2 regions of the Streptococcus australis genome follow, and region 2 is predicted to be linked to the other one. Evidence: predicted binding sites of a transcription regulator. Region 2 holds the regulator's gene; the other holds the start of a gene.
What was found. The regulator CtsR, encoded in region 2, represses protease genes until heat stress. The targets are predictions, from matches to a motif close to TTGGTCAAAAAAGGTCAAANA.
Positions count from the first base shown of each region.

Region 1: clpP (ATP-dependent Clp protease proteolytic subunit ClpP) is a predicted target of CtsR. The motif match lies at 4,025-4,045, and genes of this name have one in related genera.

Region 1 covers NZ_LR594040.1:641,181-653,455, forward strand. The annotation lists gene FGK98_RS03150 (BaiN/RdsA family NAD(P)/FAD-dependent oxidoreductase) at 1-337, opposite strand, end outside; partial or broken gene tnpA (IS200/IS605 family transposase) at 541-1,056, shown strand; gene FGK98_RS03160 (DegV family protein) at 1,201-2,046, opposite strand; gene FGK98_RS03165 (TetR/AcrR family transcriptional regulator) at 2,171-2,728, shown strand; gene FGK98_RS03170 (deoxycytidylate deaminase) at 2,747-3,214, shown strand; gene upp (uracil phosphoribosyltransferase) at 3,303-3,932, shown strand; gene clpP (ATP-dependent Clp protease proteolytic subunit ClpP) at 4,110-4,700, shown strand; gene FGK98_RS03190 (YlbG family protein) at 4,779-5,048, shown strand; gene FGK98_RS03195 (ABC transporter substrate-binding protein) at 5,136-6,296, shown strand; gene FGK98_RS03200 (branched-chain amino acid ABC transporter permease) at 6,416-7,285, shown strand; gene FGK98_RS03205 (branched-chain amino acid ABC transporter permease) at 7,289-8,245, shown strand; gene FGK98_RS03210 (ABC transporter ATP-binding protein) at 8,245-9,009, shown strand; gene FGK98_RS03215 (ABC transporter ATP-binding protein) at 9,009-9,719, shown strand; gene FGK98_RS03220 (phosphotransferase) at 9,964-11,742, shown strand; gene FGK98_RS03225 (hypothetical protein) at 11,744-11,929, shown strand; gene FGK98_RS03230 (cytosine permease) at 11,931-12,275, shown strand, end outside.
Region 2 covers NZ_LR594040.1:1,874,029-1,886,303, reverse strand. The annotation lists gene polA (DNA polymerase I) at 1-901, shown strand, start outside; TPP riboswitch at 1,005-1,107, shown strand; gene FGK98_RS09665 (thiamine-binding protein) at 1,181-1,471, shown strand; gene FGK98_RS09660 (ABC transporter permease) at 1,434-2,192, shown strand; gene FGK98_RS09655 (ABC transporter substrate-binding protein) at 2,231-3,238, shown strand; gene FGK98_RS09650 (ABC transporter ATP-binding protein) at 3,238-3,966, shown strand; gene FGK98_RS09645 (CtsR family transcriptional regulator) at 4,085-4,543, shown strand; gene FGK98_RS09640 (ATP-dependent Clp protease ATP-binding subunit) at 4,545-6,977, shown strand; gene FGK98_RS09635 (AAA family ATPase) at 7,123-8,181, shown strand; gene pnuC (nicotinamide riboside transporter PnuC) at 8,191-8,970, shown strand; gene FGK98_RS09625 (NUDIX domain-containing protein) at 8,972-9,745, shown strand; gene FGK98_RS09620 (hypothetical protein) at 10,051-10,734, shown strand; gene FGK98_RS09615 (YoaK family protein) at 10,861-11,547, shown strand; gene dusB (tRNA dihydrouridine synthase DusB) at 11,603-12,275, opposite strand, start outside.

The sequences.
Region 1 (12,275 bases), 1.2 Mb from region 2:
TGGTCCGCGATTTGTCGCTAGCAGGAAAGACACGTCCGTGGTCCTCAACCTTTAGTTTAACACCGTTTTCCGTGAAAAAGTTAATGATATCATGGTTATCAAACTGGGAAAAGACACTGTATAGAAAGCGTCCATTTCCAGGGATGCCAGCTAGTAGGTCGTCTAGAGTTCCGTTGTTGGTCACATTGCAACGTCCCCCGCCTGTTCCAGCTAATTTTTTTCCAAGTTTGCGATTTTTTTCGATGAGTAGAGTTTTCTGACCATAAAAGCTACTGGAAATCGTAGCCATCATGCCAGCAGGTCCCCCACCGATAACAATAGTATCAAAGTGTTTCATAAGAATATTGTACCACAAAAAACAAGAGATGTTTTGCATCTCTTGTCTGTTTTATTATGTGACTATTAGTCCGTCTCGCTCCGTTAGGTGCGAGACAAATAAACCACCCGCTATGCGGGTGCGCGTCGAAGGTTATACCAAAAAACTCCAAACGCGATACAATAAAGGTGTTCAAGCCAATTTTAAAGCGAAAGGAGAAAAATATGGCACAAAAGGCACATAGTTTATCACACACAAAGTGGATGTGTAAATATCACATTGTGTTCACCCCTAAGTATAGACGAAAAGTCATTTATAATCAATATCGAAGCAGTTTGGGAGAAATATTTCGCCGATTATGTAGTTATAAAGGTGTTGAGATTATCGAAGGCCATTTAATGCCTGATCATGTACATATGTTAGTAAGTATTCCACCAAGGATAAGTATTTCGAGTTTCATGGGGTATTTAAAAGGCAAAAGTGCACTCATGATGTTTGATAAACACGCCAACCTCAAGTACAAGTTTGGGAATCGGCATTTCTGGGCGGAAGGTTATTATGTAAGTACAGTAGGACTTAACGAAGCCATAATTAAGAAATATATTCAAGATTAAAGAAATTATCCAGTGGATGATTTCTTCACGAGTATAAAAATTCGAGAACGAGTAAAGCATGATATAGCACTAGATAAAATGAGTGTAAAAGAATATGAGGATCCCTTTAGGGATAGTGGTAAGTAATACTAAAGCCTCTTTGAGAGGCAAGTGACGAGTCAAGAGCAATAAGGCTTGAACAACGTGAAAGCCAGCGTCTTTAGGCGCTGGCTGGTAATTTGGGCTTATAGCCCTGGTGCAAACCACCCGTTAGACGGGTGGTCATGATTATTAGTCAATTTCATATCCCATGAGAAGTCCGCCATCTTCTGCATAAAAACTGCATAGACCAGATGTTGGAAGAATCCTAATTTTAGCTTGGGGGAATGTTTCCAGCAAGCGTTCTGACAATTGTTGACAGAATTTTTCATTGCTGCGGTGAGCCATGACGATACGGCCACCAGCATAACCAGCCTTGATGAGTTCTTCATAGGCTGCTTGAAGGGATTTTTTGGGTCCACGAGCCTTTTGGAGCAGTTCTAGGGTTCCAGTATTACTCGCCTCTCCGACCATACGAATGTTGAGAAGACCAACGACTGTACCGATAAGTTTGCTCAAACGGCCATTTTTTACCAAGTTATCAACCTTGGCGAGGACAAAGAGCAACTTCGTTTTTTCTTGGTAGGCTGTGATAGCTTCAACAATCTCTTCAAAAGAAAGTCCTTGATCAATCAATTCATTGATTTTTTCGACAATCAAGTCAACTTCCCCACCCGCAGATAAACTATCAATAACATGAATCTGAGTGTCAGGATGTTCTTCAAGGTAGATATTTTTAGCGAGCTGTGCACTGTTATGGCTACCAGAAAGAGCACCAGTGATGGTAACGACAAAGATATGCTTGGCACCTTCGAATGCACGCAAGTAATCATCAGGGCTAGGACAGGCAGATTTTGAAGCCTCAGAAGTCGCATACATAGTTCCCATCATGTGATCAATGTCGAGATTGGCATCGTCAATAAAGACCTGATCAGCTACTTGAATGGTTAAAGGAACACTAACAAATTCAGTATCGATAGCAGGAGTTGCTAGTTGACGATAATCACAACCCGAGTCAGCCACAATCTTCCAAGTCATAGAAATTCTCCATCTTTGTCACTTATACATTGACAAAGGTTCTGTCTTTTTTTACAATTATATCATGAAAGTTCTTGAAACAAAAGTACCACCTCTCTGTTGTCACAAGTAGAAAGAAATTGTTATGTCTGAACGCAAAATATCTGAAAAATCTCTTGAAAATCTCAGAAAATCAAATCAAGAATCCAATTTCTTGACCAGAGAAGCGATTGAGACTGCTCTTTTGCAACTTCTGGAAAAAAAAGACTTGGCTAAGATTAGTATTTCAGAGTTGGTCAAGCGGGCGGGTGTCTCTCGAGCTGCCTTCTATCGCAATTATGACTCTAAAGAAGCAATTTTAGACAGTGTTTTCAAACGCAGTGTTCATAATATCATGGAACAGTTGAGCCACTACGATGTTAAAACCGACCTTTATCTGGTCTGGGTTCACCTTTTCCGAGCAGCTAAGAAGGAAGCTAAGGTTATCCAACTTGCTCTGGACTACCACTTGGAAAGGATTTTTGTCCAAGCTATGCAGGAATTTCTGGAAAAATACCACGGAAAATCAAAAGGCGTCAGCAGCTATCTTCATTCCTTTTGGAGTTCTGCCATCGTATCGGTTCTACTCAAGTGGATCAAGGATGGCATGAAGGTTCCAGCTGAAAAGATTGCTGATTTGCGCTTGCCATTTTTCAAAAAATAGAGGAAAAGGAGAAGACTTATGACAGAAAAAAGACTGGCTTGGGATGAGTACTTTGCGGCTCAAGCCTTACTAATTGCCAATCGTTCTACTTGTAAACGCGCCAAAGTAGGAGCTGTCCTAGTCAAGGACAATAAAGTCATTTCAACAGGCTACAATGGTTCCGTATCAGGAACGGAGCACTGTATCGACCACGAATGTCTAGTCATTGAAGGACACTGTGTCCGAACCCTTCACGCTGAGGTCAATGCCATTTTACAAGGAGCCGAACGAGGGGTTCCGAAAGGATTTACAGCTTATGTGACCCATTTTCCTTGTCTGAACTGTACCAAACAACTCTTACAAGTCGGTTGCGAACGTGTAGTCTATATCAATCAGTATCGTATGGACGACTATGCCAAATACCTCTATCAAGAAAAAGGGACCGAGCTGACGCATTTGCCGCTTGAAACTGTTCAAAGAGCTATCCAGGAAGCCAATGTCATTTAGAATTTATAAAAAATGAATGGTTTAGAGAGATTTTTAAACCATTTTTTGGTATAATAAGAAGAATAAATTGAAAGAAGGAATTCAGAAAATGGGAAAACTTGAAGTCATTAATCATCCTCTGGTTCAACACAAATTGTCAATCTTGCGTCGTACAGACACTTCTACAAAAGCTTTTCGTGAGCTAGTAGATGAGATTGCAATGTTGATGGGATATGAAGTACTTCGTGATCTTCCACTTGAAGATGTGGAAATCGAAACACCAATCACAAAAACAGTTCAAAAACAATTGGCTGGTAAAAAATTGGCGATTGTCCCAATTTTGCGTGCAGGTATCGGAATGGTCGATGGACTATTGAGCTTGGTTCCAGCAGCAAAAGTTGGACACATTGGTATGTACCGTGATGAAGAAACCCTTCAACCAGTTGAATACTTGGTGAAATTGCCTGAGGACATTGACCAACGTCAAATCTTTGTAGTGGATCCAATGTTGGCAACAGGTGGTTCAGCTATCTTGGCTGTTGACTCCCTTAAAAAACGTGGGGCATCAAACATCAAGTTTGTCTGCCTTGTAGCTGCTCCAGAAGGAGTGAAAGCTCTTCAAGAAGCTCACCCAGATGTAGAAATCTTTACAGCAGCCTTGGATGAACGTTTGAACGAACATGGCTATATTGTCCCAGGTCTCGGAGATGCTGGAGACCGCTTGTTCGGTACCAAATAAGACTCAGATAGAGTTTTGAAGATGAAATTAGAGGATGTCTCTAATTTCGCGAGGAGGTTGAATTTTTGGTTCTGTCGATAGTATAGAGCAAAGATTTGACCTTTTTTGACTAAAATATTATAATAGTCATATCTTCAGTCATATGACTAATAAAAATAGAAGTTAAAGGAGAAATGAATGATTCCTGTAGTTATTGAACAAACAAGTCGTGGAGAACGTTCATATGATATTTACTCCCGTCTTTTGAAAGACCGCATCATCATGCTGACAGGTCCAGTCGAAGACAATATGGCTAACTCAGTTATTGCCCAGTTGCTTTTCTTGGATGCCCAAGATAGCACAAAAGATATTTACCTTTATGTCAACACACCTGGAGGTTCTGTGTCAGCTGGTTTGGCAATCGTTGACACTATGAACTTTATCAAGGCTGATGTCCAAACTATCGTGATGGGAATGGCTGCATCTATGGGAACTGTTATTGCATCAAGTGGAGCAAAAGGCAAACGCTTCATGCTTCCAAATGCAGAGTACATGATTCACCAACCAATGGGTGGAACAGGTGGCGGTACCCAACAAACAGATATGGCAATCGCTGCAGAACACTTGCTTAAAACCCGTAAGACATTGGAGAAAATTCTTGCAGATAACTCTGGTAAATCAGTTGAGCAAATTCATGCAGATGCTGAACGTGATTACTGGATGAGTGCCCAAGAAACACTTGAGTATGGTTTCATTGATGAAATCATGGCTAACAATTCTTTGAACTAATAAAGCATGAAAGCAAACTCGACGGGGTTTGCTTTTTTTGATATAATAGGATAAGATTTCTTAGAAAGAGGATTCCTCATGTTTGAAAAGACAAACCGATCAGGATTAATCATCTATCTTTACTATAACAGAGATGCAAAAAAACTACAGGAATATGGAGATGTTTTCTATCATTCCAAAAAGCATCGTTACCTGCAACTTTATGTTCCGACTGAGAATCTAGAAAGCTTGGTTGAGAAATTAGCTAAGGAACGATTTATCAAAAAGGTAAGGCCTTGTCATATTCAAGAGTTAGAGACTCCCTTTGTTGGCAATCTCTATCGAGAAAAGGAAAACGTTATCATTTAAAAAATTAAATAAATGTGTTGACAATTTTCTGATAATTCGGTATATTCTTAACATACTATTTTTGAAACAACTATAAGGAGATTAAAAATGAAGAAAAAATTTGCCCTATCTTTTGTGGCTCTTGCTAGCGTAGCTCTTCTCGCTGCCTGTGGAGAGGTTAAATCAGGAGCGTCAAATACAACTGGTAACCCAGTTGATGAAAAGACTATCAAAATCGGTTTCAACTTTGAAGAAACTGGTGCGGTTGCTGCCTACGGTACTTCTGAGCAAAAAGGTGCTCAGCTAGCGGTTGATGAGATCAATGCTGCTGGTGGTATCGATGGAAAACAAATCGAAGTTGTAGACAAAGACAACAAATCTGAAACTGCTGAAGCAGCTTCTGTTACAACAAACCTTGTTACCCAATCAAAAGTAGCAGCTATTGTAGGACCTGCGACATCTGGTGCAACTGCCGCAGCTGTAGCTAACGCTACTAAAGCTGGAGTGCCATTGATTTCACCAAGTGCTACTCAAGATGGTTTGACCAAAGGTCAAGATTACCTATTTATCGGAACCTTCCAGGATAGCTTCCAAGGGAAGATTATTTCTAACTATGTAACAAACAAATTGAATGCTAAAAAAGTTGTCTTGTACACAGATAACGCTAGCGACTATGCTAAAGGTATTGCCAAAGCTTTCCGTGAATCTTACAAAGGTGAAATCGTTGCAGATGAAACTTTCGTAGCAGGTGACACAGACTTCCAAGCAGCCCTTACTAAAATGAAAGGGAAAGACTTTGACGCTATCGTTGTTCCTGGTTACTACACTGAAGCTGGTAAAATCGTAAACCAAGCGCGTGGTATGGGAATTGACAAACCAATCGTTGGTGGTGATGGATTCAACGGTGAAGAGTTTGTGCAACAAGCAACTGCTGAAAAAGCATCAAACATCTACTTTATCTCAGGCTTCTCAACTACTGTAGAAGTTTCAGCTAAAGCAAAAGCCTTCCTTGATGCTTACCGTGCTAAGTACAATGAAGAACCTTCAACATTTGCAGCCTTGGCTTATGATTCAGTTCACCTTGTAGCAAACGCAGCAAAAGGTGCTAAAAACTCAGGTGAGATCAAGGATAACCTTGCTAAAACAAAAGACTTTGAAGGTGTAACTGGTCAAACAAGCTTCGATGCAGACCACAACACAGTGAAAACGGCTTACATGATGACCATGAACAATGGTAAAGTGGAAGCAGCAGAAGTTGTAAAACCATAACATAAGAATAGTAGTTGAAATAGGGAATGAGCCTTTGACTCACTCCCTGTTTCGATGTTTATGAACTTGTGAAAATTGAGAAATTTTCTAAAAAATAACAATAGAAAAGAGTGAATGCTATGCTCCAACAACTTGTGAATGGTTTAATTCTGGGTAGTGTTTATGCACTTTTGGCTCTGGGTTACACCATGGTTTATGGAATTATCAAACTCATCAACTTCGCCCACGGTGATATTTATATGATGGGAGCCTTTATTGGTTACTTTTTGATTAATTCTTTCCAAATGAATTTCTTTTTAGCTTTGATTATTTCAATGGTAGGAACCGCACTACTTGGTGTTGTGATTGAATTTCTTGCCTACCGTCCTTTGCGACACTCTACACGTATTGCTGTATTGATTACTGCCATCGGAGTGTCTTTCCTACTGGAATACGGGATGGTTTACTTAGTCGGTGCCAATACTCGTGCCTTTCCTCAAGCCATTCAAACAGTTCGCTATGATTTGGGGCCAATCAGCTTGACAAACGTCCAGTTAATGATTTTAGCAGTTTCCTTACTCCTGATGATTTTATTGCAAGTGATTGTTCAAAAAACAAAAATGGGGAAAGCCATGCGTGCGGTATCAGTTGATAGTGACGCGGCTCAATTGATGGGAATCAACGTAAACCGTACTATCAGCTTTACATTTGCCTTGGGTTCAGCCCTTGCTGGAGCGGCAGGTGTTCTCATTGCCCTTTACTACAACTCTCTTGAACCTTTGATGGGTGTGACTCCAGGTCTAAAATCATTCGTTGCGGCCGTTCTTGGTGGTATCGGGATTATTCCTGGTGCAGCTCTAGGGGGATTTGTGATTGGCTTGTTGGAAACATTTGCAACTGCCTTCGGTATGTCTGATTTCCGTGATGCTATCGTATATGGAATCTTACTTTTGATTCTGATTGTTCGACCTGCAGGTATCCTTGGTAAGAATGTGAAAGAGAAGGTGTAAACAATGAAGACAAATCTTAAAGTAAATATTCTCTGGTTATTCCTTCTGTTAGCGGGTTATGGGTTGATCAGTGTACTGGTTTCTGCTGGTGTTCTCAATCTATTCCATATCCAAATTTTAGAACAAATTGGGATTAATATCATCCTTGCAGTAGGTTTGAACCTAATTGTCGGTTTTTCAGGACAATTCTCACTTGGTCATGCAGGTTTTATGGCGATTGGAGCTTATGCAGCAGCGATTATTGGCTCAAAATCACCAACCTATGGTGCCTTCTTTGAAGCAATGGTCTTGGGTGCCTTGATTTCTGGTGCAGTAGCTTTGCTTGTTGGGATTCCAACTCTACGCTTGAAGGGGGACTATCTGGCTGTTGCAACACTAGGTGTTTCAGAAATCATTCGTATCTTTATCATTAATGGTGGAAGTTTGACCAACGGTGCCGCTGGTATCTTGGGTATTCCAAACTTTACCAACTGGCAAATGGTTTATCTATTTGTGGTGATCACAACTATTGCAACTCTCAACTTCTTACGCAGTCCAATCGGACGCTCTACTCTATCTGTTCGTGAGGATGAGATTGCTGCGGAGTCCGTTGGGGTAAACACTACAAAGATCAAGATTATCGCTTTTGTCTTTGGTGCTATTACAGCAAGTATTGCTGGCTCACTTCAGGCTGGTTTTATCGGATCTGTTGTGCCAAAAGATTACACCTTTATTAATTCCATCAACGTATTGATTATCGTTGTATTTGGTGGACTTGGTTCTATTACAGGTACCATCGTTTCAGCGATTGTTTTAGGAATTTTAAATATGCTCCTTCAAGATGTAGCTAGCGTACGTATGATCATCTACGCTTTGGCTCTTGTATTGGTGATGATTTTCAGACCAGGTGGACTTCTTGGGACATGGGAATTGAGTCTATCACGTTTCTTTAAAAAATCTAAGAAGGAGGGACAAAACTAATGGCATTACTTGAAGTTAAACAGTTAACCAAACATTTTGGCGGCCTAACAGCTGTTGGAGATGTCACTCTTGAATTGAACGAGGGAGAATTGGTTGGTCTGATTGGACCAAACGGGGCTGGTAAAACAACTCTTTTCAATCTCTTGACGGGTGTTTATGAACCAAGCGAAGGTACTGTGACACTAGATGGTCATCTCCTAAATGGGAAAACTCCTTATAAGATTGCTTCACTTGGACTCAGTCGTACTTTCCAAAATATTCGTTTGTTCAAGGATCTGACAGTTTTGGAAAATGTTTTGATTGCGTTTAGCAATCATCATAAACAACATGTCCTTGCGAGCTTTCTACGTCTACCCGCTTTCTATAAGAATGAGGAAGAATTAAAAAATAAAGCTTTGGACTTGCTTAAAATCTTTGATTTGGATGGTGACGCAGATACTCTTGCTAAGAATCTGGCCTATGGCCAACAACGTCGATTAGAAATCGTTCGTGCTCTGGCAACCGAACCTAAAATCCTCTTTTTGGATGAACCTGCAGCTGGGATGAATCCACAAGAAACAGCTGAATTGACAGAATTGATTCGCCGTATCAAAGACGAATTTAAAATTACCATCATGCTCATCGAACACGATATGAACTTGGTTATGGAAGTTACTGAGCGTATCTATGTTCTTGAATATGGTCGTTTGATTGCTCATGGTACTCCGGATGAGATCAAGAACAACAAACGCGTTATCGAAGCTTATCTAGGAGGTGAAGCCTAATGTCTATGTTAAAAGTTGAAAACCTCTCTGTGCATTACGGTATGATCCAAGCAGTTCGTGATGTAAGTTTCGAGGTTAATGAAGGTGAAGTTGTTTCCTTGATTGGTGCCAATGGTGCTGGTAAAACAACCATTCTTCGCACCCTTTCAGGTTTGGTTCGTCCAAGTGCTGGTAAAATTCAATTTTTAGGAAAAGAAATTCAAAAGATACCAGCGCAAAAAATCGTGGCAGGTGGCCTTTCACAAGTTCCTGAAGGACGCCATGTTTTTCCAGGATTGACTGTTATGGAAAACTTAGAAATGGGAGCCTTTTTAAAGAAAAATCGTGAAGAAAATCAAGCCAACTTGAAAAAAGTCTTTTCACGTTTCCCTCGTCTGGAAGAACGCAAAAACCAAGATGCGGCAACTCTTTCAGGTGGTGAACAGCAGATGCTGGCTATGGGACGCGCGCTCATGTCAACACCTAAGCTCCTTCTCTTGGATGAGCCGTCAATGGGACTTGCCCCGATCTTTATCCAAGAAATTTTTGATATCATCCAAGATATTCAGAAGCAAGGAACAACGGTTCTCCTAATTGAACAGAACGCTAACAAGGCCCTTGCTATCTCTGACCGAGGTTATGTACTTGAAACAGGAAAGATTGTCCTATCAGGAACAGGAAAAGAACTCGCAGCATCAGATGAAGTCAGAAAAGCATACCTAGGTGGCTAAAACAATCCAGTGGATTGTTTTAGTTGGCAGATAAAGATTGCGTAAGCAATCATCAAAATCCAGTGGATTGTTTTGTAGATGAATTTGAAGAGCTCCAAATTTGGGGCTTTTTCTTTGTTTTACCGCTATTTTGATGGAATTGATTTGAGTATCCGTTTTCTTGATATGGAATCTAACTTGACAAAAGCATTTGTTCATTATATAATTAAGTAAATAACAATATTGAACAAAAGAGGCTGAAGATATGCTATCAGAAAAACAATTTAAACTTTTACGTTTTTTGTTGACTCATAAAGACGAAAACTTTACGCAGAGACAATTGGCTGAACAGCTAGACATCTCTTTAGGGGCGGTGAATAACCTTCTCAAGGAATGTAAAGAAAAGAAGTGGATCAGTGAGGAAAATCATTTAACTGACCTAGGTGAGGAGGCTTTAACTCCGTATCAGGTGAAGAATGCCATTATCATGGCTGCTGGTATGAGTAGCCGCTTTGCTCCTCTGTCTTATGAGCTACCTAAAGGATTGCTTCAAGTCAAAGGTGAGCGTTTGATTGAGAGAGAAATCAAGCAATTGCAAGATGTTGGGATAGAGGACATTACAGTTATTGTAGGATATCTGCAAGAAAAAATGTTCTATCTAGCAGAAAAATTTGGTGTTAAAATCGTTGTGAATAATGATTACTATAAGTACAATAACTGCTCTTCTCTCATGCTAGTCAGAGACCAAATTTCTAACACTTACATTTGCTCGTCGGATAATTATTTTGTGGAAAATCCGTTTGAACGATATATTTACAGAGGTTATTATTCTACTATATTTGCAGAAGGGGACACAGACGAATACTGCGCTAAGGAAGACTCCAATCACACGATTATTGATGTTCAAATCGGTGGGACGAATACTTGGGCTATGGTGGGGCACGTTTATTTTGATCGCGCATTTAGTGAAAAATTCGTAGGCATTTTAGAAACTGAGTTTAAGCACGAACCATATCGCGAACAGCTCTGGGAAGATTATTATAGCCGTCACGTCAAGGAGCTTCCTTTGGAAGCTCGGCATTATTCAGCAGATATTGTTAAGGAGTTTGATTCACTAGATGAGTTGCGTCAGTTTGATGAACACTATTTGGTGAATACGAATTCGGAAATTATCGATAATATCTGTAAGACATTGGGATGTGTAGCTTCAGATATTGTCAATATCAAACCTCTAAAAGATGGTCTAACCAACACTTCGTTTTCATTTGACTGCCTAGGAAAGAAATATGTTTACCGTCATCCGGGTAGGGGGACTGAAAATTATATTGATCGTGCTAGTGAAGCGGCTTCCATGGAAATTGCTGCAAAATTAAAGATTGACCGTACTTTTGTCGCTATGAACAAGGATGAGGGCTGGAAAATTTCAGAATTTATCCCTAATGCCAAGCAACTAGATTATGATAATTGGGATCATGTGGCAAAAGCAATGGATCTCTTGAGACGCTTGCACCAATCTGGAGAAAAAACGGGACATTCCTTTGATCAATTTGAGGGAATTGGTGATTTTAGACAAAAATTAAAAGCCAGCAATCGTTTTGAATTTGATGGGCTTGAAGAGTTGGATAAGAATGTCTCAGTTCTCGAGAAGCTTCTACAAGAAGATCAAGCGAAAAAGGTTCTCTGCCATGGAGATTCTTATAGTCCGAATTTCTTGTTGAATGAAGCTGGAGAAATGAGCTTGATTGATTGGGAATATTCTGGTATGGGAGATCCAGCAGGAGATTTAGGAACCTTTATCGGGTGTTCAAATTATACATTGGAAGAAGCTGAAAAGGTGCTTGAAATCTATTTACAAGAAGTTCCAGACAAGAAAACCAAACGCCACTACTTGGCCTATGTATCAGTGACTTCATATTATTGGTTTTTGTGGGCCTTGTTCCAAGAAAGCGTTGGAAAACCAGTAGGTGAATTTCTTTATATCTGGTATCGTTATACCAAGCAGTATGGAAAACTTGCATTAGATTTATACTTAGAGGAGAATTGAGATGAAACCGACATCTGAAATTGAAGAATTAGTAGCACACGAAACGAAAAGAAGGCTAGAAGAAATGGAATCTCCAAACTATGTGTTTGCTCGGCCATTTCTAAAAAGTGATTTTACTATAGTCATCGCCCTAGTCATAGTCAACCTCATTTTGATTATACTAGCCATGACAGGGGGTATTCAATAAAATGTCTAAGATGAATGACTTTATTCAACAGGAGACCATAACGGGAATTGTTCCCATGACCAACAAGGATCGTCAGTATTCTTTCTGGGATCTCTTTCTGTCGACAAGTGGTTTTGCCATTGCGACTTGGTGTTATACCCAAGGAGCCTATGTGGCTCAATATTTGACCTTTAATCAAATGTTGATTAATATTTTTAGTTTCAACATTATTTGGGTTTTTATCGAATGTCTCCCAATTTTGTTTGCGGTTAAATATGGAATTGATTTGTGGATTTGGTTGAGGGCTGTCTTAGGAAAAAAAGGGGTAGCCTTGCTATCAACCATTATTAGTTTGGCTAACTTTGGC
Region 2 (12,275 bases):
CCGTCAGATTGCGAAGATTCAATCTACCTATGTGATTGGTTTGCAGGACTGGATTTTGGCTGATGGCAAGATTCACACGCGCTATGTGCAGGATTTGACTCAGACTGGGCGTCTGTCTAGTGTGGATCCAAACTTACAAAATATCCCTGTTCGTTTGGAACAAGGTCGCCTCATTCGAAAGGCCTTTGTGCCTGAGTGGGAGGATAGCGTGCTACTCAGCTCGGACTATTCACAGATTGAATTGAGAGTCTTGGCTCATATTTCTAAAGACGAGCATCTGATTAAGGCTTTCCAAGAGGGAGCAGATATCCATACCTCGACGGCCATGCGGGTCTTTGGAATTGAACGTCCTGAGGATGTGACTCCAAACGATCGTCGTAATGCTAAGGCTGTGAACTTTGGAGTAGTTTACGGGATTTCAGACTTTGGTTTGTCTAATAATCTGGGCATCAGCCGTAAGGAAGCAAAAGCCTACATTGACACTTACTTTGAACGCTTCCCAGGTATTAAAAACTACATGGATGAGGTGGTGCGTGAAGCACGTGATAAGGGCTATGTAGAGACTCTCTTCAAGCGTCGTCGTGAGTTGCCAGATATCAATTCGCGAAATTTCAATATTCGTGGTTTTGCAGAGCGGACAGCGATCAACTCTCCTATTCAGGGTTCGGCAGCAGATATTCTTAAGATTGCGATGATTCAGCTAGATAAGGCTTTGGTAGAAGGCGGTTATCAGACCAAGATGCTCTTGCAAGTGCACGATGAAATCGTCCTTGAAGTTCCGAAATCAGAACTAGCAGCCGTCAAAGCTCTAGTGAAACAAACCATGGAAGAAGCCATCCAGCTCAGTGTACCACTCATTGCTGATGAGAATGAAGGAGCAACCTGGTACGAGGCTAAATAAGAAAGTTATGAAAGAGTTTGAAGCATTTGCCTTCAAGCTCTTTTTCATGGTTTTCTGTAAGCAGTTTCCTTGACTTATCCATTTATTTACGTTATCATATGTCCATATAATATACGGGAGTCTGTGTACAGTCTGAGAGGAAGTGTTAAACTTCGACCGCACCTGATCTGGGTAATGCCAGCGTAGGGAAGGATACTTAGTCGAATTCTGCACCTTTTCCGTATATATGGTAGAGGTTTTTCTTTTTGTCAAAAGGAAACCTGAGAAGAGGAGGTTTTTATGAAAGCAAGCATTGCCTTGCAAGTCTTGCCCCTATCACAGGGGATTGATCGAATTGCTATTATCGATCAGGTGATTGCTTATCTGCAAGCTCAATCTGTGACTATGGTGGTGACACCCTTTGAAACGGTCTTGGAAGGAGAGTTTGATGAGCTCATGCGCATTCTCAAAGAAGCGCTAGAAGTGGCAGGGCAGGAGGCAGATAATGTCTTTGCCAATGTCAAAATAAATGTAGGAGAGATTTTAAGTATTGATGAGAAACTTGAAAAGTATACTGAGACGACACATTAGTCTTTTGGGCTTTATAGGAGTCTTGTCGGTCTGGCAGTTAGCAGGAATATTCAAACTTTTACCCAAGTTTATCCTGCCGACCCCTCTTGAAATTCTCCAGGCCTTTGTTCGTGACAGAGAATTTCTTTGGTACCATAGCTGGGCGACCTTGAGAGTGGCTTTACTGGGTCTAGTCTTGGGAGTCTTGATTGCCTGTCTCATGGCTGTGCTTATGGACAGTTTGACTTGGCTCAATGACCTGATTTATCCTATGATGGTGGTTATCCAGACCATTCCAACCATTGCTATAGCCCCAATTTTGGTCTTGTGGCTGGGTTATGGGATTTTACCCAAGATTGTCTTGATTATTCTGACGACAACCTTCCCTATCATTGTTAGTATCTTGGACGGTTTTAGACATTGTGACAAGGATATGCTGACCTTGTTTAGTCTGATGCGAGCAGACCCTTGGCAAATCCTGTGGCATTTTAAAATCCCGGTTAGCCTGCCTTACTTTTATGCAGGTCTGAGGGTCAGTGTCTCCTACGCCTTTATCACAACCGTGGTATCTGAGTGGTTGGGAGGGTTTGAAGGTCTTGGTGTTTATATGATTCAGTCTAAAAAACTGTTTCAGTATGATACCATGTTTGCTATTATTATTCTGGTATCGATTATCAGCCTTTTGGGTATGAAATTGGTCGATGTTAGTGAAAAATATGTTATTAAATGGAAACGTCCCTAAGATAAGGATGTTTTAGAAAAAGAAAAGAGGAAATGAAAATGAAGAAAACATGGAAAGTGTTTTTAACGCTTGTAACAGCTTTTGTAGCTGTCGTGCTTGTGGCCTGTGGGCAAGGAACTGCTTCTAAGGACAACAAAGAAGCAGAACTTAAGAAAATTGACTTTATCCTAGACTGGACCCCAAATACCAACCACACAGGGCTTTATGTTGCCAAGGAAAAAGGTTATTTCAAAGAAGCTGGAGTGGATGTTGACTTGAAATTGCCACCAGAAGAAAGCTCATCTGACTTGGTAATCAATGGCAAGGCACCATTTGCAGTGTATTTCCAAGACTACATGGCTAAGAAATTGGAAAAAGGGGCAGGAATTACTGCTGTTGCCGCTATCGTAGAACACAATACATCAGGAATCATCTCTCGTAAATCTGACAATGTAAGCAGTCCAAAGGACTTGGTTGGGAAGAAATACGGAACTTGGAATGACCCGACTGAGCTTGCTATGTTGAAAACCTTAGTAGAATCTCAAGGTGGAGACTTTGAAAAGGTCGAAAAAGTACCAAACAACGACTCAAACTCAATCACACCGATTGCCAATGGCGTCTTTGACACTGCTTGGATATACTACGGTTGGGATGGTATTCTTGCCAAATCTCAAGGCGTAGACGCTAACTTCATGTACTTGAAAGACTATGTCAAGGAGTTTGACTACTACTCACCAGTCATCATCGCAAACAACGACTATCTCAAAGACAACAAAGAAGAAGCTCGCAAAGTCATCCAAGCCATCAAAAAAGGCTACCAATATGCCATGGAACATCCAGAAGAAGCTGCGGATATTCTTATCAAGAATGCACCTGAACTTAAGGAAAAACGTGACTTTGTCATCGAATCTCAAAAATACTTGTCAAAAGAATATGCAAGTGACAAGGAAAAATGGGGACAGTTTGACGCCACTCGCTGGAATGCCTTCTACAAATGGGATAAAGAAAATGGTATCCTCAAAGAAGACTTGACTGACAAAGGCTTCACTAACGAATTTGTAAAATAATGACAGAAATTAGACTAGAACACGTAAGCTATGCCTACGACGATGATAAGATTTTAGAGGATATTAACCTGCAGGTGACTTCGGGTGAAGTGGTTTCTATCCTAGGTCCTAGTGGTGTAGGCAAAACCACCCTCTTTAATCTAATCGCAGGGATTTTAGAGGTCCAGTCGGGAAGAATTGTCCTTGACGGCGAGGAAAATCCCAAAGGTCGCGTGAGTTATATGTTACAAAAGGATCTCCTCTTGGAGCATAAGACAGTCCTTGGCAATATTATCCTGCCCCTCTTGATTCAAAAGGTTGATAAGGCAGAAGCCATTGCCCGAGCGGATGAAATTCTTGCGACCTTCCAGTTGACAGCTGTAAGGGACAAGTATCCTCACGAACTCAGTGGAGGGATGCGTCAGCGTGTGGCCTTACTCCGCACCTACCTTTTCGGGCACAAACTCTTTCTCTTAGACGAGGCCTTTAGTGCCTTGGATGAGATGACCAAGATGGAACTTCACGCTTGGTATCTGGAGATTCACAAGCAACTAGAGCTGACGACACTCATCATCACACACAGTATCGAGGAGGCCCTCAACCTCAGTGACCGCATCTATATTCTAAAAAATCGGCCTGGACAGATTGTTTCTGAAGTTAAACTAGATTGGTCCCAGAGCGAAGACAAGGAAGTCCAAAAAATTGCCTATAAGCGTCAAATCTTGGCGGAATTGGGATTAAATACTTAGAAAAATAGGGAGTTGGTGAAGATTATTCTTTACTTGCTCCCTTTTCCTTTAAAAAAATCAAAAATTTCGGTATAATAGTCAAAGATAGTCAAGGTTCAAAGAAGGAGTTTGATTTACTATGAGATTTAAAAATACATCAGATCATATCGAAGCCTATATCAAGGCAATTTTAGACCAATCTGGTATCGTGGAATTGCAGCGGAGCCAGTTGGCAGATACCTTTCAGGTTGTGCCGAGTCAGATCAACTATGTAATCAAGACACGTTTTACTGAAAGCAGAGGTTACTTGGTTGAGAGCAAGCGGGGTGGCGGAGGCTACATTCGCATAGGCCGGATTGAGTTTTCCAATCATCATGAGATGCTCCGCGATTTGCTTTACTCGATTGGTGAGCGAGTTAGTCAGGAGATTTATGAAGATATTCTCCAGCTTTTGGTTGAGCAGGACTTGATGACCAAGCAGGAGATGACCTTGCTGACTTCAGTAGCAACGGATCGTGTCCTAGGGGAAGAATCCTCAGTTGTCCGTGCCAATATGCTCCGACAGCTATTACAAGAGGTAGATAGAAAAGAGAAGTAAGATGAACTATTCAAAAGCATTGAATGAATGTATCGAAAGTGCCTACATGGTTGCAAGCCATTTTGGAGCTCGATATCTAGAGTCTTGGCATTTATTGATTGCCATGTCCAATCACAGTTACAGTGTGGCAGGTGCGACTCTAAATGATTACCCATACGAGATGGACCGTTTAGAAGAGGTTGCTTTAGAACTGACTGAAACGGACTATAGCCAAGACGAAACCTTTACGGAATTGCCCTTTTCCCATCGTTTGGAGGTTCTCTTTGCAGAAGCAGAGTATGTGGCCTCAGTGGTCCACGCAAAGGTGCTAGGGACAGAGCATGTCCTCTATGCGATTTTGCATGACGGCAATGCCTTGGCAACTCGCATCTTGGAGAGAGCAGGCTTTTCTTATGAAGACCAGAAAGATCAGGTCAGAATTGCTGCTCTTCGTCGCAATTTAGAGGAACGTGCTGGTTGGACTCGTGAAGACCTCAAGGCTTTGCGTCAACGTCATCGCACGGTTTCTGATAAGCAAAATTCCATGGCCAATATGATGGGCATGCCACAGAATCCAAGTGGTGGTCTAGAGGACTACACGCATGACCTGACGGAGCAAGCGCGCTCTGGCAAGTTAGAGCCAGTTATCGGTCGTGACAAGGAAATCTCACGTATGATTCAGATTTTGAGTCGAAAGACCAAAAACAATCCGGTCTTGGTTGGAGATGCTGGTGTCGGGAAAACAGCTCTGGCCCTTGGCCTTGCCCAGCGTATTGCTAGTGGGGATGTACCTACGGAAATGGCAAAGATGCGTGTTCTAGAACTTGATTTGATGAATGTCGTTGCGGGAACACGATTTCGTGGTGACTTTGAAGAGCGCATGAACAATATCATCAAGGATATTGAGGAAGATGGCAAAGTAATCCTCTTTATCGATGAACTCCACACCATCATGGGTTCTGGTAGCGGTATTGACTCGACTCTGGATGCAGCCAATATCTTGAAGCCAGCCTTGGCTCGTGGAACTTTGAGAACTGTTGGTGCAACCACTCAGGAAGAATACCAAAAGCACATCGAAAAAGATGCGGCCCTTTCTCGTCGTTTTGCCAAAGTGACGATTGAAGAGCCAAGCGTGACCGACAGTATGATTATTTTACAGGGTTTGAAGGCGACTTATGAGAAACATCACCGTGTGCAAATCACAGATGAAGCGGTTGAAACAGCTGTCAAGATGGCTCATCGTTACTTGACTAGTCGTCACTTGCCAGACTCTGCTATCGATCTCTTGGACGAAGCAGCGGCAACAGTGCAAAATAAGGCAAAGCATGTGAAAGCAGACGAATCCGACTTGAGTCCAGCTGACAAGGCCTTGATGGATGGTAAGTGGAAACAAGCAGGTCAGCTAATCGCAAAAGAACAAGAATTGCCTGTCTATAAAGACTTGGTGACAGAATCTGATATTTTGACCACCTTGAGCCGCTTGTCAGGTATCCCAGTCCAAAAACTGACGCAAACAGATGCTAAGAAATATCTGAACTTGGAAGCAGAACTCCACAAACGTGTCATCGGTCAAGATCAAGCTGTTTCAAGTATTAGCCGTGCGATTCGTCGTAACCAGTCAGGTATTCGCAGTCACAAACGTCCGATTGGTTCCTTTATGTTCCTGGGACCAACGGGTGTCGGTAAGACCGAATTGGCCAAGGCTTTGGCAGAAGTTCTCTTTGATGACGAATCAGCCCTTATCCGCTTTGATATGAGTGAGTATATGGAGAAATTTGCAGCCAGCCGTCTCAACGGAGCGCCTCCGGGTTATGTGGGCTACGAAGAAGGTGGGGAGTTGACTGAGAAGGTTCGCAACAAACCATACTCCGTTCTTCTCTTTGATGAGGTCGAGAAGGCCCACCCAGACATCTTTAATGTCCTCTTGCAAGTCTTGGACGACGGTGTCTTGACAGATAGCAAGGGGCGCAAGGTTGACTTTTCAAATACTATTATCATCATGACATCAAACCTTGGTGCGACGGCTCTTCGCGATGATAAGACAGTTGGTTTTGGGGCCAAGGACATTCGTTTTGACCAGGAAAATATGGAAAAACGAATCTTCGAAGAGTTGAAAAAAGCTTATCGACCAGAGTTTATCAACCGTATTGATGAAAAGGTGGTCTTCCACAGTTTGGATAGCGACCACATGCAGGAAATTGTCAAGATCATGGTTAAACCATTAATTTCTAGCTTAGCAGAGAAAGGCATCGACTTGAAACTGCAGACTTCGGCACTGAAGTTGCTAGCTAGTCACGGTTACAATCCAGAAATGGGAGCCCGCCCACTTCGCAGAACACTGCAAACAGAGGTGGAAGACAAGTTAGCAGAACTCCTTCTCAAGGGAGAACTGGTAGCAGGTAAGACTCTCAAGATTGGTGTCAAAGCTGGTCAATTAAAATTTGATATTTCTTAAAAATGGAGAGTCAGGAGCAATCCTGATTCTTTTTTTGGAACCTTTTTATAAAAAATAATAAAAACTATTGACAACACAAAAATATAGTATATAATAAAAACATAGAAAAACAAAAATATAGAAAATTATAAAAAAGAAAGCGTGTATGAAAAAGAAAATAGCAGTAGTATTTGGGACCTTTGCCCCTCTCCATCAGGGGCATATCGATTTAATCCAGCGAGCAAAGCGTCAGTGTGATCAGGTCTGGGTAGTCGTTTCAGGCTACGAGGGAGACCGAGGTGAGCAGGTAGGTTTAAGTCTTCAAAAACGATTTCGCTATATCCGAGAGGCTTTTCGTGATGACGATTTGACCTCTGTCTGCAAGCTGGATGAGACCAACCTTCCCCGTTACCCTATGGGCTGGCAGGAGTGGTTGGACCAGATGTTAGCGGAGATTTCCTATGATGAAAACCAGCAAGAACTAATCTTCTTTGTAGGAGAAGCAGGCTATCAGCAAGAATTAGCTAAACGTGGCTTTGAGACTGTCTTGCAAGAAAGAAAGTTTGGTATCTCAGCGACTATGATTCGAGAAAATCCAAGCAAATATTGGAAATACATCGCTCAACCCTTCCGTCGTCAGTTTACAAAGAAAGTGTTGATTATGGGAAGTGCCAGCAATGGGAAGACCACTTTAGCAAAGGATTTGGCAAGGTATTACGATGTGCCCGTTAGTCTGGAATACGCGCGTGAGTACCAGATCAAAAACAATGTCCGCGACGATGAATTGACTCCAAAGGATTACTATTATCTCCTGTTGGGACAGTATGACCAGACCTCAAAATTAATTGATAGCAATGCCAATCGAGGCCTAGTGATAGCTGATACCAACTCCTTGGTAACCAAGGGTTATTATGACTACTACATGGAGGCTGAGGATCAAGAGGACTTATCAGGAGAAACCTTTGACAATCTCTTTGTTTCGATCTTGGCTAAGGAAAAATGGGACTTGATTCTCTTTGTGCAACCTGTAGGCTCCTATGTCAATGACGGGTTTAGAGATATGACCATGGCAGAAGACCATATTCGTCACAGTTTTTCCCAGCATTTGGACCAGATGAGAGAGCGATATTTAACCACCATTCCACTAGTTTATCTTGCTGAGGATTACCTAGGAAATTATGAAGCAGCCAAAGTGGCTATTGATGCCATTTACCAAGCAGATTAGGAGAAAATGATGAAAACAGTAACTAAAAAAATCACACAATTTATCGAAAACTTTAAAAATGTCCATGCAGAAGCCCGTAAGATCGGTTTTGCAGGAACCATGCGTTTGCTCTGGAAAGATCTCTTTGTCGGTCGTAGCCTTTTGCAGTGGTTGTATCTCATCGCCTTGTCAAGTGTTCCTTTGATCTTAGAGTTTACACAAAATACAGAAAGCCATGACTTGCTGAGCTTGTTTGCATCTTGGACTGGGATTGTCTGTGTCATCTTGGTAGCAGAAGGGCGTGCAAGCAATTATCTCTTTGGGGCTATTAACTCAGCTATCTATTTGATTTTGGCCATGAATGCGACTTTTTACGGAGAAGTTTTGACGACTGTTTACTTCTTTGTCATGCAGCCGATTGGTCTCTATGCTTGGCTGTCCAATCGTATCAATGACCAAGGAAAACCAGAAGAATTCCACTTTGAAGCTAAGAAATTATCTGTACTTGATTGGCTCAAGTACTTGACTTTGACTGCTATCATTTGGATTGGTATGGGCTTGGCTTACCAAAGTATCCATAGTGCTCGCCCTTTCCGTGATAGTGTTACCGATGCGACCAATGGTGTTGGTCAGCTCTTGATGACGCGTCTTTACCGTGAGCAATGGATTTTCTGGATTGCAACAAATCTCTTTAGTATCTACCTCTGGTGGGGTGAAAATATCCATATCCAAGGGATGTACTGGGTTTACACACTCAATAGTCTAGTGGGATGGTACCAATGGACCAAAGCAGTTCGAAAGGAGGCTTAAAATGGTAGACACGAAGATTCCAGCAGGGATGACGGAAAAAGAATATTATGAAATTCATGCAAGTCAGGAGGAGTTTTTAGACTGGTACTACAAGCAGGAACTCCCTCAATATGAAAAACCAAGTGTGACGGTGGATATGGTGGCCTACTGCTTTGTCGAAGGAAAAATCAAGCTCTTGTTAATCCGTCGCAAGGCTCACCCTTATCAAAACTGTTTGGCTCTGGTTGGAGGCTTTATGGATAAGGGAGAAGATGCTGCACATGCCTGTCAGCGCGAAGTGAGAGAAGAAGTCAATCTCGATCTACCTTTGGAAAAAATCGAGCAATTGATGACCGTATCGACCCCTGGGCGTGATCCACGGGGCTGGACAGTGACCATTGCTCACTTAGTGTACCTGCCTAGTCGTGCCTTAGACCTCGTTCAGGCGGGTGACGATGCCAAGGATGTCGTTTTTGTAGATGTCGACTTTCAGACAGGCAAATGTTTCCTAGAGGGAGTGGAGCTGGACGAGCAAGCCTTCGCCTTTGACCATTATGCCATTATCCAAGAATCTATCAAACGAATCCAAGGGCGACTTGACTGGAATCCTACCTTCCTTTATCTGCTGGAGGAGGAGTTCACCGTCTATGAAGGGACTGAACTGGTCAATCTCATCAACCCCGGTCGCCCAATTGTCAGCAATAACTTTCTCGTAAAATACGGCGAATATGTAGAAGAAGTCGGACTCAAACGAGTTCCTAAAAAGAAACCAAGAAAAACCTATCGATTGAAATAAAAAGCGAGGTCGGGACAAAGTTCCCGACCTCTTTATTTTCCAATTATTAGATGTTTTTATCTTATTTCAATAGTACTGTAGCCCTTTATCCAAGACGATGCAAGCGATTACGCAAGGATGATGTAAAAAATAGGACTTAATCTAAGAAATTTTCTATTTTTTCGTTTCGATTACGAATAGAGATAGTAGAGAGAAATTTTTTAAAATAGTTTCTCTAAATAGTTGACAGATTCAAGGTCTAATGTTACAATTATGTTACAAAAAGATTTCTTAACATTTCAAAAATGTTACAAAGGAGTAGAAAAATGAAAAAGAAAACCTATATTAAATTGATGGCAGCGACTGTATTGGCTTCTACCTTGCTACTGGGAGCTTGTGGAAATAAAAACGAAACCACTCAAACCAGCAGCTCTGCAAAGACAAGCCAATCATCAAGTTCCAAAGCAGCTTCTTCTAACAAAGAAAGCAAGACTCAAAAATCTTCAAGCTCAGCTTCATCTGAAAAATCTCAAGCATCTTCAGGTCAGTCTTCTACAACGCCAGATCAGTCACAAGCGAAACCAGCACCTGAATCAAGACAAGAACAAGCAACTCCTAGTCAACCAGCCCCTTCTCAGGCTCCATCAACTCAGCAAGGTTCTCAAGCCCAGTCTAACCAGTCAAACTATGATCCAACAACTGACCGCAAACTTCAAGACAAGCAAGCAGAACACAACAAACGCTACAAGGGAGTTTTAACCATGGTGGATGGTGACTTCTCAGCTGCAGCAGGCAACTGGAAGGGAGCGAATGGCGAAACCATTACGGTTTCATCAGGGGGCCAATTTATAGTAGAAACTGCAGATGGAAAGAAAGAAAACTATTCTATCAGAGGCTACTCTTACACTCTTGATGATGGCAAGTATAATGCCAAAATCGGTGGAGGAAAAATCATCCAAATTACAGCAGGTGCGGATGGTAAAGTTTCAAGCGTTGCCTTGATTCAATAATAAAATTTGGTGTTTTAACTCTTACTAGAAATCGTTCTGTAAAAGAGTGAGTCAACTGTTTTTCACTTAGTTTCTCCAAGAGAAAGTGGTATAATAAAAAAATCAAAGGAAAACGAGTGATAATACATGGCGGATAAATTAATCTTACCTCAAAACACACGATTGATGGGAGTATTTCTTGGATTTGTAGGTGGTTCTTTGGATGTGTTTTGCCATATTCAATACCATAGTTTGGTAGCGACACAGACAGGGAATATTCTCCTATTGATATCTGATTGGCACGACTCAAATGTTATCAATACGATGCTACGATTCTGCTCCATTATTTTCTTTTCTCTAGGATTTCTGTTTGCATTGCACATGAAAGAATACCGCAAAACGGCCTACTGGCGGGTTAAGATGCTGCTCCCTTTATTTATTGGAACTCTTATTCTACCTTTCTTTTCACGATTTCCCCTATTAGAAGTTCCTTTCATCGCTTTTGGAACAGGAATGATGATGCTAACATTTACGGGCAGTTTGATTGAAGATCATCCCTATGTCATTTTTATGACGTCTGGAAATTACCGAAAGATGCTGACCGCTTTGTATCGCATTGCTAGAAGAGAAGGAAATATCCAAGAATACCGTCGTCAGGCCTTAAATTATGGGATTGTTGTGGGAAGTTTCGTAGTGGGCGCAATCAGCTTGGCTGTATTGATGCATTTTCTTCATGAATGGTCTATATGGATTGTCAGCCTTAATTTGTTTTTGATTATGTCCTATTATATAGCTAGAGTGAAGCAATTAGATTTACAAGATGAAAATATATAAAAACGGCAAGACTCATTTTTGAGCTTTGCCGTTTTTGTGAGTTGTAGATGTGAGACTATGCTTTGCCTAATTGCAAGAGGGCTTCAATCTCTGCTAGGGTGCTAGCTTGTGAAATGGCTCCACGGAGTTTGGCTGCGCCAGATGTTCCACGGAGGTAGTGAGGAGCGAGTCCACGGAATTCACGAACGGCAACGTTTTCTCCTTTGAGGTTAATCAAGCGTTTCAAGTGTTCGTAGGCAATTTTCATCTTGTCTTCAAAAGTCAAGTCAGGGAGAATTTCTCCTGTTTCAAAGTAGTGATTGATCTGGTTGAAGAGGTAGGGATTTCCCATGGCTGCGCGACCGATCATGACAGCGTCAGCACCGACTTCTTCGATACGCTGTTTGGCTTCTTGTACCGTACGGATATCACCATTGGCGATAAATGGAATCTTGGTCAGAGCTTGAGCGACCTTGTGAAGAGTCTCAAGGTCTGCGTGGCCTGTGTACATTTGTTCGCGAGTACGGCCATGCATAGCGAGGGCAGAGACACCTGCAGCCTCAGCTGCGAGGGCATTCTCCACGGCTAGGGATGGATCAGACCATCCTGTACGCATTTTGACAGTGAGGGGGATCTCAAGGACAGATTGGACCTTGTTGATGATAGAGTAGATCTTGTCTGGATCCTTGAGCCACATAGCACCAGCTTCGTTCTTCACGATTTTGTTAACTGGGCAGCCCATGTTGATA